One region of the Sphingomonas sp. BK036 genome, then DNA from elsewhere that is predicted to be linked to it. Evidence: riboswitches for the same ligand, from Rfam matches in the RefSeq annotation. Region 1 holds a riboswitch; the other holds the start of a gene.
What was found. A riboswitch is a leader RNA that binds a small molecule or an ion and turns the genes downstream of it on or off. The one in region 1 is predicted to bind thiamine pyrophosphate.

Region 1 (7,429 bases):
GAACAAGACGTATCTGGAAGCTGCCGCCGGCATTCTCGCTGCCGAGGCCTATCACGCCGGTCTTATCCGGACGATCCTGTTTCGCAAGGGCCTGACCACACCTTCGCTGGTCACAGGCGCCAACCAGATCAGCGACGCGCGCGACAGCCTTGACGGTACCGTCACGAACACGTCGACGGGCGTGATCGGCGACGACGATCAGGGCATCACCGGATCGGATGCGACGATGTCGAACATCGTGCCCACCGACGCCAACGGGCTCGCCTACAGCCGTTCGACCGGCCAGGTGCTCAACATCGTCTATCTCAACAAGACGGCCGTCTCGATGGGCGGGTTCTTCCCGGCCGGTGTCAACGGGAACATCAAGACGAGTGCCGCCAACGCCTGATCGGCCTGCGCAACCGAAACAGAAACAGAAACCTTGGGTCGCGGCGAGCATTGGGAGCGCCGCGACCCTTGTTTGGGGAACGACCATGACTCACTTCACGAAACTTACGATGCTCGCCGGTCTCGCCACCGCGGGCATTTTTGCCGTTCCGGCGCACGCGCAGGACATGACGACCGACGACAAGCCGTTCTCGGGTCTGTATATCGGTGCTGCCGGCGGTTACGACGTCCAGCCTAACGACGTCGGCTCGTCGATCCTGTTCGACCGCAACGGCGACGGTAACTTCAGCGACAGCGTCAACACCATCACCGGCGCCAACGCCTTCTCGCCCGGCTTCTGCAATGGCTCGGCGCGGACCGCCGTCCCGGCTTACGGGTGCCGCAACGACGATGATGGCTGGTCCTATTACGGTCGCGCGGGCTTCGACGTGCAGAGCGGTCCGTTCGTGGTCGGCCTGGTCGGCGAATTCGGCAAGGCCGAGATCACCGACAGCGTCGCCGCCTTCTCGACCACGCCCGCCAGCTACACGATGGCGCGCAAGCTGAAGTGGGAAGGCTCGGTCCGCGCACGCGCCGGTCTCGCCGCCCGCAACACGCTGTTCTACGCCACCGGCGGCGCCGGCTATGCCAAGATCGACAATCTGTTCTTCACCACGAACACCGCCAACGCGTTCGCGGCCACCGGCTCGAACAAGCGCTGGGGCTATGTCGGCGGCGGCGGCATCGAGCAGAAGCTGACCAAGAACATCTCGATCGGCATGGAATACACCTATCACCAGTATAAGGACGACGACGCGCGCGTCCTCGTCACGGCCGGTACCGCGCTTGCGGGCAGCCCGGTCCTGTTGGCGAACAACCCGTTCGTGCTGGCGCCCAACACCAGCGGCACCACGTTCCGCCGCAGCGACGAGAATTTCCGCTGGCACAGCCTGCGCGGGACGGTGGCGTTCCGGTTCTGACGTGAGGGTCAGCCCCCGGCACAGTGGCTGACGACGACTGGTCGACAGGAAGGACCGCTACCCGATCCAGGTGGCGGTCCTTTTTGCGTTGCGTACCAAACCCGTGCCCCTATGCTTGACCCACCCCGGGGGAGCGCTGCCGGGTTTCCATCAAATGCGAATTTGCTGGGCACCCCACCGCGCTTGAGAGGAAGGCAGGAGCCTTCGACCCGCTGAACCTGATCCGGTTGATACCGGCGGAGGGAGGGAGCGGTCGCTACAGAACCGCAGCCTTGCTCCGACACCTTTAGGAGCAAGCGCATGGCCGACGTCGACACGCATTTCCCCCAGCCCGCAGCACAGATCGGCGTCACCACCGGCCCGATCCGCGGCTCGCGGAAAATCCACGTCGCAGTGCCGACCAGCCCCGACGTCCGAGTCGCGATGCGCGAGATCGTCCTCGACCCGAGCTGTTTCGAGCCTCCCCTGCGGGTCTACGACACCAGCGGCCCGTACACTGACCCGCGCGCCACGATCGACATCGACGCGGGCCTGCCGCAACTCCGCCGCGCCTGGATCGAAGCGCGTGGCGACGTCGAGAGCTATGACGCGCGCGAAGTCCGTCCCGAGGATAATGGCCAGCTCGGCCCCGACCGCTCGGGCGGCGTCCCGCAATTCCCCGGCAGCATCAAGCGTCCCTTGCGTGCGAAGCCCGGCGCCAATGTCAGCCAGATGCATTACGCGCGGCGTGGCATCATCACCCCCGAGATGGAATATGTCGCCACCCGCGAGAATCTCGGCCGCGCGATGCTCAAGGACTATAAGCGCGACGGAGAGAGCTTCGGCGCGAGCATCCCCGACTTCGTCACCCCCGAATTCGTCCGCGACGAGATTGCGCGGGGCCGCGCGATCATCCCCAACAACATCAACCACCCCGAATCCGAACCGATGGCGATCGGCCGCAACTTCCTGGTCAAGATCAACGCCAATATCGGCAATTCGGCGGTCGCATCGAACGTCGCGGCCGAGGTCGACAAGCTCGTCTGGTCGATCCGCTGGGGTGCCGACACGGTGATGGACCTCAGCACCGGTCGCAACATCCACGACACGCGCGAATGGATCCTGCGCAACTCGCCCGTCCCGATCGGCACGGTGCCGATCTACCAGGCGCTCGAAAAGGTCGGCGGCGTCGCCGAGGACCTGACTTGGGAGATCTTCCGCGACACGCTGATCGAGCAGGCCGAGCAGGGCGTCGATTACTTCACGATCCACGCTGGCGTCCGCCTCGCCTATATCCCGATGACCGCCAAGCGCGTCACCGGCATCGTCAGCCGCGGTGGCTCGATCATGGCGAAATGGTGCCTCAGCCACCACAAGGAGAGCTTCCTCTACGAGCGCTTCGACGAGATCACCGAGATCATGAAGGCGTATGACATCGCCTATTCGCTCGGCGACGGCCTGCGCCCCGGCTCGATCGCCGACGCCAACGACGAAGCGCAGTTCAGCGAACTCTACACGCTCGGCGAACTCACGCATCGTGCGTGGAAGAGCGACGTGCAGGTCATGATCGAAGGCCCCGGCCATGTGCCGATGCACAAGATCAAGGAGAATATGGACAAGCAGCTCGAGGTCTGTGGCGAGGCGCCCTTCTATACGCTCGGGCCGCTTACCACCGATATCGCGCCGGGTTACGACCATATCACCAGCGGCATCGGTGCCGCGATGATCGGCTGGTACGGCACCGCGATGCTTTGCTACGTCACGCCCAAGGAGCATCTCGGGCTTCCCGACCGCGACGACGTGAAGGTCGGCGTCGTCACCTACAAGCTGGCCGCGCATGCCGCCGATCTGGCAAAGGGCCACCCGGCCGCGCAGATGCGCGACGATGCGCTGTCGCGCGCGCGGTTCGAATTCCGCTGGCGCGATCAGTTCAACCTGAGCCTCGATCCCGACACGGCCGAACAGTATCACGACCAGACGCTCCCCGCGGAGGGCGCCAAGACCGCGCATTTCTGCTCGATGTGCGGGCCCAAATTCTGCTCGATGAAGATCACGCAGGAGGTGCGCGATTTCGCCGCCAAGCAGAATAGCCCGGCGGACATGTTCCTGGCGGCGGATGTCACCGCGGCCGATGCCGACCGCGCCAAGTTCGCGACCAGCGCGACCGTGGCCGATGCCGAGCAGGGCATGGCCGATATGAGCGAGAAGTTTCGTGCGAAGGGCAGCGAGATCTATCTGCCGGCCGAATAACGCAAAGCCGCAGCCCGGCTATCCTCCCCTTGGCGGGGGAGGATAGCGTCTCGCGGTCAGGCGAGACTGACGCGTCCGCCGGCGTGACGCTCGAGGCGGCCGGCGAGTTCGAGTTCGAGCAGCACGGTGTGGACGACCGCCGGGCTCTCGCGCGACTGGCGAATGAGCTCGTCGATCGTCACGGGGACGGGGCCGAGCAGGTCGGCGATCCGGCGGCGGTCGGCGTCGCTCGCGTCCTGCGGCGGCGTCGCGGCAAAGGCGTCGATCGGCGAGCGGACGGAACGGGGATCGAACGGGCGGATCTGTTCGAGGATGTCGGCGGCCGATTGTACTAACGTGGCGCCCTCGCGGATCAGCAGGTTGCAGCCTTGCGCGCGCGGGTCGAGCGGGCTGCCGGGGACGGCCATGACTTCGCGCCCCGATTCGTTGGCGAGCCGCGCGGTGATGAGCGACCCGGATTTGGAGACAGCCTCGACCACGACCGTGCCGATCGCAAGGCCTGCGATGATGCGGTTGCGCGAGGGGAAGTTGCGCGCCTTGGGTTCGGTACCGGGGGGCTGTTCGGCGAGAAGGAGCCCGCCGGTCGCGATCCGCTCCTGCAGGGCGGTATTGTCGGGCGGATAGGCGATGTCGATCCCGCTGGCGATGACCCCGATCGTCGCGCCATCGGAGCCGGCACCCAGCGCGCCGATATGCGCCGCCGTGTCGATGCCGCGCGCGAGGCCAGAGACGATAGTCGTGCCCTCTTCCGCCAGCTGGAGCGCGAGCTGGCGCGCGAAACGGCAGGCGGCGGCCGATGCGTTGCGCGCGCCGACCATTGCGACGCAGGGGCGGGCCGCGTGCGCAATATCGCCGCGGAAGATCAGCGCCGGGGGGGCGGTTTCGATCTCGGCGAGGAGACGCGGATAGTCCGGGTCGTCGAGGAACAGGTAGCGCGCGCCGAGCCTGGCGGTGGCGGCGATTTCGCGTTCGGCGACGGAGACGTCGGCGATCCGGGGACTGCGCCCGCCGCCGCGTTGGGCAAGCATCGGGAGCGCGGCGATGGCGGCCTCTGCACTGCCGAAACGGGCGATGAGCTGGCGATAGGTGACCGGTCCGATCCCGGTCGTGCGGATGAGCCGGAGACGGGAGACCGTCGGGTCAGTCACTCTTTTGCCGGTTGGTGCCGATCCGCGGCTCGGTGCCGGAGAAGAGCCGCTCGACATTCTCGCGATGCTTCCACAACACGATCAGCGCGAGCGCGAGGAGCAGCAGGACAAGGTCGAACCGACCAAACAATGCCGCCGCGAACGGTGCGCTGAGTGCGGCGGTCATGCCGGCGACCGACGATATACGCAGCCCCGCGAGCAGGCCGAGCCAGACGACCGCATAGACGAGCCCCAGCGGCCAGTAGAGCGCGACGACGATCCCCATGAGCGTGGCGACGCCCTTGCCGCCCTTGAACCTGAGCCAGACGGGGTAGCAATGGCCGATGAACGCACCGGCGGCGGCCAGCAGTGCGTTGCCGGGGAAGAGCGACGCGACGAGCAGGACGGCCACCGCCCCCTTGGCCATGTCGAGCAGCAACGTGGCGGCGGCGAGGCCCTTGCGACCGGTGCGCAGGACGTTGGTAGCGCCGATATTGCCCGAGCCGATCGTGCGCAGATCGCCCGCGCCGCCGAGCCGAGTCAAAATGACGCCGAACGGGATCGAGCCGAGCAGATAGCTGAGCACGAGCGATAGCGTGGGCGCCACCCAGAGAATTTCCGTCTGCAAGCATGTCCCCCGTTCTGGCCGCGCTTATAAACGAGTCGTGGCGGACGGCAAATGGCCTCGATCGGCGGCCGATCGCACGGCGGGTCTGGTTCAGACGCGCCAATCCGTCCTAAGGCGCGGGGATGGACACGCGCCCCATCCTGTTCTTCGATTCCGGTGTCGGCGGATTGTCGATCGTCGGACCCGCGCGCGCGGCGCTGCCTGAGGCGCCGTTCGTCTACGCCGCCGACTCGGCCGGTTTTCCGTACGGCACCAAGAGCGAGGCGGAGATCGCGGCGCGCGTGCCGGTGTTGCTGGGGCGGCTGGCGGAGCGGTACCGGCCGCGGTTGATCGTGATCGCCTGCAACACTGCCTCGACGATCGCCTTGCCCGTGGTACGCGCGGCGCTCGACCTGCCGGTTGTAGGAACGGTGCCGGCGATCAAGCCCGCCGCCGCATTGTCGGTCACGCGGACGATCGGCGTGCTGGGGACCGAGGCGACGGTGCGGCAGGCCTATGTCGACGATCTCGCGGCGAGGTTCGCTGGCGATTGCACGGTGCTGCGCTACGGATCGGCGGCGCTGGTCGAGATGGCAGAGGCCAAGCTGCACGGGCGGGCGGTGGCGCCGGAGCGCTATGCCGCGGTGCTCAACGGCTTGTTCTCGCAGCCCGGCGGCGACTCGATCGACGTGATCGTCAACGCGTGCACGCATTTCCCGCTGGTCGAGGCCGAGCTTGCGGTGGCGGCGCCCGGCGTGCGGTTCGTCGACGGCGGTCCCGGGATCGCGCGGCGGATCGTTCACTTGATGCAGGACGAAACCTGGTCCGGCGCGGGCGAGGGCATCGCCGTCTTCACGCGGTTGGGCGACGAGGAACGCGCGCTAGGACCGGCGCTGGCGGCGCGCGGGTTTGGCGAGATCGAGCAGCTTTAGGCGACGGCCTGGGACAATGTGGCACCTTGCTTCGCGGGCGCATCGTGGCAATGTGCTGCCAGGACGAGGAAAGCGATCACCGTAAGAGCGGTATTGCGCTGGAACTGAGTGAAAGTGAGGCGTAGTGCCCAAGGCCATGATTATCGCAGGCAAAACGGCAACGGACGGCAGTACCGGTCCGCGAGTCGATTATTCGCGCGTCTTTACGCAGGCGATCGACCGGTTGCATGCCGAGGGGCGCTACCGCGTGTTCATCGACATCCTCCGCAACAAGGGCGCGTTTCCGAACGCGCGCTGTTTCGCGGGGCATAACGGTCCGAAGCCGATCACCGTCTGGTGCTCGAACGATTACCTCGCAATGGGCCAGCATCCCAAGGTGATCGCGGCGATGGAAGAGGCGCTTCACGACGTCGGCGCAGGCTCGGGCGGCACGCGCAACATCGGCGGCAACACGCATTACCATGTCGATCTGGAGGGCGAACTTGCCGACCTGCACGGCAAGGAAGCCGCGTTGCTGTTCACCAGCGGGTACGTTTCGAACGAGGCGACGCTGGCGACGCTGGCGAAGGTCCTGCCGGGCTGCATCATCTTTTCGGACGAGCTGAACCACGCGTCGATGATCGCGGGCATCCGCAATTCGGGCTGCGAGAAGCGCGTGTTCCGCCACAACGACCTCGCGCATCTCGAAGAGCTGCTCGCCGCGGAAGGCCCGGCGGTGCCGAAACTGATCGCGTTCGAAAGCGTGTATTCGATGGAGGGCGACATCGCGCCGATTTCCGCGATGTGCGATCTCGCCGACCGGTACAACGCGCTGACCTATTGCGACGAAGTCCATGCGGTCGGGATGTACGGCGCGCGGGGCGGCGGCATTTCGGAACGCGACGACGTCGCGCACCGGATCACGATCCTGGAAGGGACGCTGGGCAAGGCTTTCGGCGTGATGGGCGGCTATATCGCCGCCGATCGCACGATCGTCGACGTGATCCGCAGTTATGCGCCGGGGTTCATCTTCACGACCTCGCTGTCACCGGTGCTCGTCGCGGGCGTGCTGGCGAGCGTGCGGCATCTGAAGGCGTCGAGCGTCGAGCGTGACGGGCAGCAGGCCGCAGCGGCGATGCTGAAGGCGATGCTCAAGGACGCCGGGCTGCCGGTGATGATCGGCGACACGCATATCGTGCCGCTGATGGT
Region 2 (7,429 bases), on a different contig from region 1:
CGAAACCGAGGCCAGCAACAGACCTTTACCCATATGCATCGATGATATTCCCCGGTGGCAACGCCGCCACTCCCGGCGCCACTAGGTATCATCCGCGTCATTTGGACGAACGTTCCGAGACAGTCGCGTTACGTAGCGTAATATTGTGATCCAGCCGGTCCGGCGCGGGAGATCAAGTTGCTGCGGACGCCACGTCCCAATAGGTCGCGTAGCGGTCATGCGCGATGCGGTGATACGGGATCAGCCGCACCGGCTGGCCACTGGCAGAAGGGATGGTGAACTCGAGCGGCCGGTCGCCCGCGCGGATCGCGCCGGCCAGTGCCTCGGGATCGCCCGCCAGCTTGGGCGTCGCGAATAGCCCCGCATTATACTCGCCATATTTGCGTTCGTTGACGATGATGTCCGTACCCGGCGCCAGCCCGTCCCGCCCGAACGCGCCCGCCAGCACCAGCGGCCCCACCGTGAACGCAACGATGTTGGGCGCCCCCGGCAAGCGCTCGGCGACCGGATGCATGTCCAGGCGGAGTTCCACCACGTCGTCGTTCCGCCAGACGCGCGCGATATCGAGGTAACGGCCGGGCGCGGTCGACCGCAGGACCTCGACCCCGTTGACCAGCACGATCGCGGCACGGCTCCAGCCGGGATGCCGCAGCTTCAGCACGACGTCGGTCGGCCGCTTCACCGTCCATCGCAGCCTCGTCACGGGCTCATCGGGGAACGTCGTCGTCTGCGTCAGCACCGCGTCGCGGTCCCTCCACCGGACGGCCGAGGGCACGAACGCGTTGACGTACAGCGCGCGATCGTCGTGGAAATAGATCGAATCGCGATATTTGACGTGGTTCTCCATCCCCGTGCCGGTGCAGCACCAGAACGCCGTCTCGGGGGTGTGGTACAGCTTCATATAGCCGGGCCGCGCGCCCTGGAAATACGTCGCCATGCCCGTATCCGGATCCTGCGATGCGAGGATGCCGTTATACAGCGTCCGCTCGTAGTAATCGGCATAGTGCGCCTGCGGATCGTGCAGGAACAGCGCGCGCGTGAGCTTGAGCATGTTGTGCTGGCAGCAGGTCTCGGATCCCTTCGCCGAGAAGACGTGGCTGGCGAACTCCGCGACCGGAAAGAAATGCTCGTTGTCGCCATGCCCGCCGGTCGCGAACGACCGGGTCAGCGCCACCGTCTTCCAGAAGAACGCAGCGGCGTCGCGATAGTCGGGCTTCCCCGTGATCTCCCACACGCGTTGAAAGCCGATGATCTTCGGCACCTGCGTATTGGCATGCAGCCCGTCGAGATGATCGCGGCTCCGCGCCAGCGGCGCCAGGATCGCCTTGTGCGAGAACCGCTCCGCCATGACGGCATAGTCGGCGCTGCCGGTCATCGCGTACAGGTCTGCGAACACCTCGTTCATGCCGCCATGCTCGGTATCGAGCATCGTCTCGAACTGCGCCGCGTCGAGCGGGCGGCTCGCGACCACAGCCCAGTCGGCGAGCCGCAGCAGGACGGTGCGCGCAGTGTCGCTGTCCGCCAGCAGCGTGGCATCGCGCAGCCCCGCAAAGACCTTGTGCAGCGTGTACCAGGGAACCCCGGTGATCGGCGCGCCGCGCAGATGCGCCGCCACCACGGCGGCGCCGTCGGGAAACGCACAGACCAGCCCACTACCCGACGCCGCCTGGCACGCGGCGAGCTCGCGCGCGATATGTTCGATCCTCGCCTTGAACCGCCGGTCCCCCGTCGAGCGATAGGCGAGCGCGCAGGCGGACAGATAATGGCCGAGCGTATGCCCCTGGCAGTTGATGTCCGCCCAGACCGGATCCGACTCCCACCCGCCATAGACGCGCGCCTTGGGCGGCAACCCTGCGTTCACGCGGAAATTGTGGAGCATCCGGTCGGGTTCGAGGGCGAGCAGATAGGCTGACGTCTTGCGCTCCGCCTGCAGGAACGGCCCCTCGCCCAGCGTCACGTCGGCCAGGTCGAAGGGCTTGAGCGCCGCGACCGGGATCTGCGGGGCAGCGTCGGGCGCTGCGGCATAGGCGCCCGCAGACCCGGCCAGCATGCCCGTGAGCAACGCCGCCTTGCCAACGCCGGTCAGGACATGACGACGCGAAGGACCGCACTGGCAGGGGTCGGGCATCGCGGCATCCTCTTCGACATTTTATATTTGTCCGAGTAGAGCATGCTCGCTGCCGTCAGGCAACTGGGTCGCCGGCTCCTGTTCGCGGAGCACCGATCGAAGCGCGTCGCCATTGCCTATAGCCGAGCACCGCCAGCACGATCATCGCCGCATACAGCCCCGCGGTCGGGGCGAGCCCTTTGACCAGGAACATCCCGACATACAGCGTATCGACTCCGATCCACAGCAGCCAGCTCTCGGCATGGCGGCGCGCGGTCCAATATTGCGCGACGAGGCTGAAGCTGCTGAGCCCCGCATCCATCCAGGGCAGCGCGGCATCGGTATAGTGGCTGGTGAACCACCCGATCGCCACCGCCCCCGCCGCGCCCGCCGCCAAGCCCAGCAGCGCGCGCAGCGGCCGCAGCGGCGCGACGACGACTTCGCCGGCATCGTCCTTGCCGCGCGCCCAGGCGATCCAGCCATAGAGGATGGCGATCCCGAACAGCGCCTGCAGCACCATGTCGGCGTAGAGCCGGACGTCGAGGAACAGCTTGAAGTACAGCGCGCAGGCGACGAGGCTGACCGGCCAGCACAGCATCCGCCGCGATGCCGTCAGCCAGATTCCGGCGAAACTGACGACGACGGCGACGATCTCGAACGCGGTCATGCTCGCTCTATCCCGCGCAGGAAGCGCTGGCCGGGGGGTGCAAAGAACCAGTCGGCATGCGCGATCAGATAGCCGTCCCACGCCATCGCGGCCGAGGCAGGATCGGCGACGACGGCGGTGAAATAGTCGACCTCCGACAGCGCGAATTCGAGATGGACGAGCGGCAGCAGCCGGACGACCGCGTCGACATCGGCCTGCCCCAGCGGCACGATCGTCGCATAGCCGTCGAGCAGCGCCAGCGCCGAGGCGGGATCGGCGATCGCGTCGTCGTTGCCCTGCCCCAGGTCGAGCCAGCGGATCGCCGTCCGCTCGATCGCGGTGGCGATGTCGTGGACCGCGGTCGTGCGATCCGCGAGCCCGAAATCGATCGCGGTCCGCACCGTCCCGTCTTCGCGCCAGAGCAGATTGGACGGATGCCAGTCATTGTGCGTCCATAGCGGCGGCTGCTGCGCCATCAGCGCCGGCAGGTCCGCGCCCGCCCGGTCGAACAGCCGCGCACACTGCGCCTGCCACGGCCGACCCGCGAGGAATGCGCGCACTGCGGGCCGCGCGGCGACATAAGCGCTCATCGCCGCGATAGGGTCCGCCGCCGGAACGATGCCGAAGCTTGCGACCAGCGGCTGCTGGCGACGCGCCGGCACATCGAACCCGCGAGCCGCGACGTGCAATTCCGCAAGCGCCACCCCGGCAGCATGCGCATGATCGAGCGACAGGAACGGCGTCCATGACAGCCGGTCGCGGTACAGGTCCGCGCCCGGCGACTGGCGATGCAGTTCGTACGACCAGTCGCCGAACGCCACGGCACTCGCGCCGTCGGCCGCGCGCAGGACGTCGGGCACTGACAGCCCCGACGCGGCGAGATGTGCGATGAACGCGTGCTCCTCGCCGAGCCCCTCGCGCGTGCGGACATGGTGATGATGCCGCTTGAGCAGGAGCACACCGCGCGTCGTCTGGACCAGCGTGGCCGCGGAAAATGGCCGCGGCGAATGCCAGTGCAGCCCGGTCACCGCCCCCGCCGCCGGAAAGCGCGCGAGCACCGCGGCGGCTTCGTCCGGGGTGATCGCCGGCCAGGTTGGCGCCTCCCATTCGGTGCCCATGCCGTGGACACGGTGGTCTTCGGGCTCAGGGACGCGCGCGGGGGTCGCTACCATCTCAGAACGCCCGCGAGATCGTCGCCATCACCGCTGCGCCGCTGCCGACATAATAAGCGGGCGCCGAGCCGGCGATGACGGTGCCGTTGCGGCCGATCGTGTCCTGCGCGTTGGTGCTGACCGACTGGACGCCCGCGAGGACGTGCGGGTCGGTGACGTTGATCGCGTTGACGCGCAGGTCGGTGCGCTTGCCGTCGAGCCATTCCGCCAGGTGCATGCCGACCGACAGGTCGAGCGTCGCATAGCCCTTGATACGCTCGTCGTTCATGAAGCTCGCATATTGCGCGCCGATATATTTGGACGCCACGCTGCCGAAGAACCGGCCGTCGTCATATGTACCGCCCGCGCCGAACTGGACGGTCGGGCTGGACACCGCGCGGCGGCCGCGGGTCGGCAGGAAGTCCGTACCGACGGGCAGGTCGTCGTCGATCCGCGCACGCAGATATTCGCCCGACAGGTAGAGGCTGACGCCTGCCACCGGGCGGTAATCGATCTCCGCATCCACCCCGTACGAGGTCTGCCCGCCGGCGTTGATCGTCGTGTTGACCTGCGCCCCGCCATTATCGATCACGGTCGCAAGCTGTCGGTTGCGGAACTTGTAGTGGAAGCCGGTCACCGACGCGGAGAGCTGCTCGCCGATGAAGCGATAGCCGATCTCCTGCGAGACCGAATATTCGTTCTTGAGGTCGTTGGTCCCCTGCACCACGACCGCGCCGCCATAATAGCTGTTGTAGAGCGTGAATTCGTTGGGCGTGCGGAAGTTGGTGGTGATGTTGGCGAACAGCTGCTGGCGATCGTTGAGCCGGTAGTGGATCGCGGCGCGAGGCAGCGCGGCGAAGCTGTCCTTGCGCACCGTGTCCTGCGGTCCGGGCAGATAGGTCCGGCCGTTGCGCAGCACGTTGACGCCCTTGAACCCCGCCTCGATCGTCAACCGCGGCGTCAGCGCGATGCTGTCGGCGACGAAGACGCTCTTGGTCACCGTGACGGTGCGCTGGTTCTCATAGGCGAGCAGGCGGCCGTCGGCGGTGCGGATCGCCTTTGCGCGATACCCCCATCGGTCGGTTGGCTGCCCCTCGGCATCGATCGACGTGTAGGACTGCGTGACCCGGTCGGTGCCGTAATCGAACCAGAGGCCGGCGGTGAGCGTGTGCGCGCCGGTCTTCAGCGTCAGCTTGGCGACGGTGCCCGCGCGCATCTGGTCGCCGGTATAATTGCCGAGCACGGTCGCCACGCCATCGACCGCGCCGGGCAGCGCGAGCGGCTGGGCCAGTTCCTCGGTGCCGAGGAAATTCCCCTCCGTCGTCAGCTGCGTGCCATAAGGCGCGTTGCCATAGCCGAACTGGAGATAGCTGGTGGTGTCGAGCGCGAGCCGGTCGTTCAGCGCGAGGTGTACCGGGGCGGAGGCGTAGAGGTTGCGGAACGGTGCGCGGTACAGCCGCCAATAGTTCGTGTTCCCCGCGGTGTAGCGCGCATCATAGTTGAACCCGCGCCCCTGCGCGGTCCACTCGGCGAGCGTCGGGCTGGGATAGCTCGACGTGTTCGCGTCGTTATACGACAGCGCGAGGCTGGCACGGTTGCCCGCGCCCCATTCGTTCAGGATCTTGGCGTCGATGTGCTGGCGCGTGTCGAAGCCGGGCCCGCGCCAGTTGTCCGCGCGGGTGTTCGAATAGGACAGGAAGGCCTTCAGCCCGGTTTGCCCGATCGTGCCGCTGTCGATGCGCACGAAGCCGCGCCGCGCCGCATAGCTGCCGAGCGACAGGTCGACGAGCGCACCGGGGCGCGCCTTCGGATCGTCGAGCGCAAGCGACAACAGACCGCCCGCGCCACCCAGCGTCGGCGAATCGATATCGACCGAGCCTTGCGCGATCGAGATGCGCTTCAAATTTTCCGGATCGGCGAACTGCGACGGATAGGCGTAATAATAGCCGATGTCGTTCTGCGGCGCGCCTTCCATCAGCACGCCGATCTCGTCCTGGCCTAGGCCGCGCAGCGTCAGGCTGGAGCTGGTCGACAGGCCGTAGGGATCGCTCGACGCGACGTTCGCGCCGGGCAGCAACGTGACGAGCTGGAACGCATTGAGCGTCGGCGCCTGCTTGACGATGAAGTCAGCGGAGATCGCACTCTGCGCGCGCGGCACTTTCTGGTCGGGCAGAAACCCGGCGGGATCGGGCTTGCCGACCACCCGGATCTCGGCGGGTTCGACCGGATCGGGCGCGACCTGCGCCCCGGCCGAGGAGGCGACGAACGCCGCCGACAGCGTCAATGCAATGCGCGCCGACCGCCTGCGGTTGCAAGAGGCCGACATCACGAGCGAAAACCGATACTGAAAAACGTCACGTCCACTCCAATCGGAGGGACGACGGGCCAGCCGCAGACCCTCCCTACGCCGGTATCAGCCGGATCAGGTTCAGCGGGTCATGGGCTGCAGCCCACCTCTCAGCCGCGCATCAGCGGCCCCCCGGGGATGCGCGGCGCTTAAGTGGTTGGACAGGCGATGGGAAGCGCTATCGCGACGATGGTGTCACGTCAGTGACACCCGCGGTGCCTAGGGGGCGATCGGCGTCTGACGCTTTCTATCGAACCAGGACCCGTTCTATGCCCGCTCTCCGTCCGGTCTCGGCTGCCTTCCGTGCTGCCCTCGCCCTGTCGCTGTCGATCATTCCCGGCGTGACGCAAGCGCGCCCAGCGTCGCGCGACCTGCGGCTCGAGCGGGTCGTGATGCTGATGCGGCACGGCGTGCGAGCGCCGCTGGCGGGCGAAGTGCCCGACGCCACGCGGACCGCGCAACCCTGGCCGACCTGGCCGGTCCCCGAAGGACAGGTGACCCCGCACGGCGCCGCCGCAATGCGGTTGCTCGGGCAGTATGACCGCCGCTGGCTCGCGCCGCTCGGGCTCGCAAGCTGCCCGGTGCCGGGCACGATCCGGATCTGGACGAACACCGCCAGCCGGACGATCGCGAGCGGAGACGCCTATGCGCAGGGGTTCGCACCGGGCTGTCGCGTCGCGGTCGGCCACCGCCCCGTCGACCAGACCGATCCAATCTTCGAGCCGCTCTCCGCGCGCGCGACCGCGTTCATGCCGCGCGAGGCGATCGCCTCGATCGATCGCCATACCGGCGGGATGGACGCGCTCGTCGCCCGCCATCGCACGGCGCTCGCGCGGATCGACACCGTGCTCGGCTGCGACGCTGGCCCGTGCAGCCCGGTCACGCCAGCGACCGTCCGCGCATCGGCCGATGGGCACGGCATCGATCTGTCGGGGCCGATCCGTGCCGCGTCGGGGACAGCGCAGGTCCTGCTGCTCGAAGAGGCCGAGGGCATGCCGCGCCGCCAGGTCGGATGGGGCCACGCCGATCCCGCGACGATCGCGCAGGTCGGTGCTGTGCACGCCGCGTTGTTCGATGTGTTCACGCGCTCGCCCTACATGGCGGCGCACCAGGCCTCGGTTCTCAGCCAGCGGATCATCGACACCCTTACCATGCCCAACGCCCCACGGCTGGACGTG

Region 2: linked by a shared signal. The riboswitch ahead of EV283_RS10295 (TonB-dependent receptor) and the one ahead of thiC (phosphomethylpyrimidine synthase ThiC) in region 1 are both predicted to bind thiamine pyrophosphate.

Annotation. Positions count from the first base shown of each region.
Region 1 is NZ_SGXR01000003.1:1,181,242-1,188,670, reverse strand. It holds gene EV283_RS05610 (ferritin-like domain-containing protein) at 1-388, shown strand, start outside; gene EV283_RS05605 (outer membrane beta-barrel protein) at 474-1,346, shown strand; TPP riboswitch at 1,463-1,608, shown strand; gene thiC (phosphomethylpyrimidine synthase ThiC) at 1,647-3,575, shown strand; gene dprA (DNA-processing protein DprA) at 3,632-4,723, opposite strand; gene plsY (glycerol-3-phosphate 1-O-acyltransferase PlsY) at 4,716-5,309, opposite strand; gene murI (glutamate racemase) at 5,453-6,241, shown strand; gene hemA (5-aminolevulinate synthase) at 6,378-7,429, shown strand, end outside.
Region 2 is NZ_SGXR01000004.1:692,707-700,135, reverse strand. It holds gene EV283_RS10315 (TonB-dependent receptor) at 1-39, opposite strand, end outside; gene EV283_RS10310 (glycoside hydrolase family 127 protein) at 173-2,128, opposite strand; gene pnuC (nicotinamide riboside transporter PnuC) at 2,184-2,774, opposite strand; gene EV283_RS10300 (phosphotransferase) at 2,771-3,925, opposite strand; gene EV283_RS10295 (TonB-dependent receptor) at 3,927-6,230, opposite strand; TPP riboswitch at 6,287-6,396, opposite strand; gene EV283_RS10290 (histidine-type phosphatase) at 6,521-7,429, shown strand, end outside.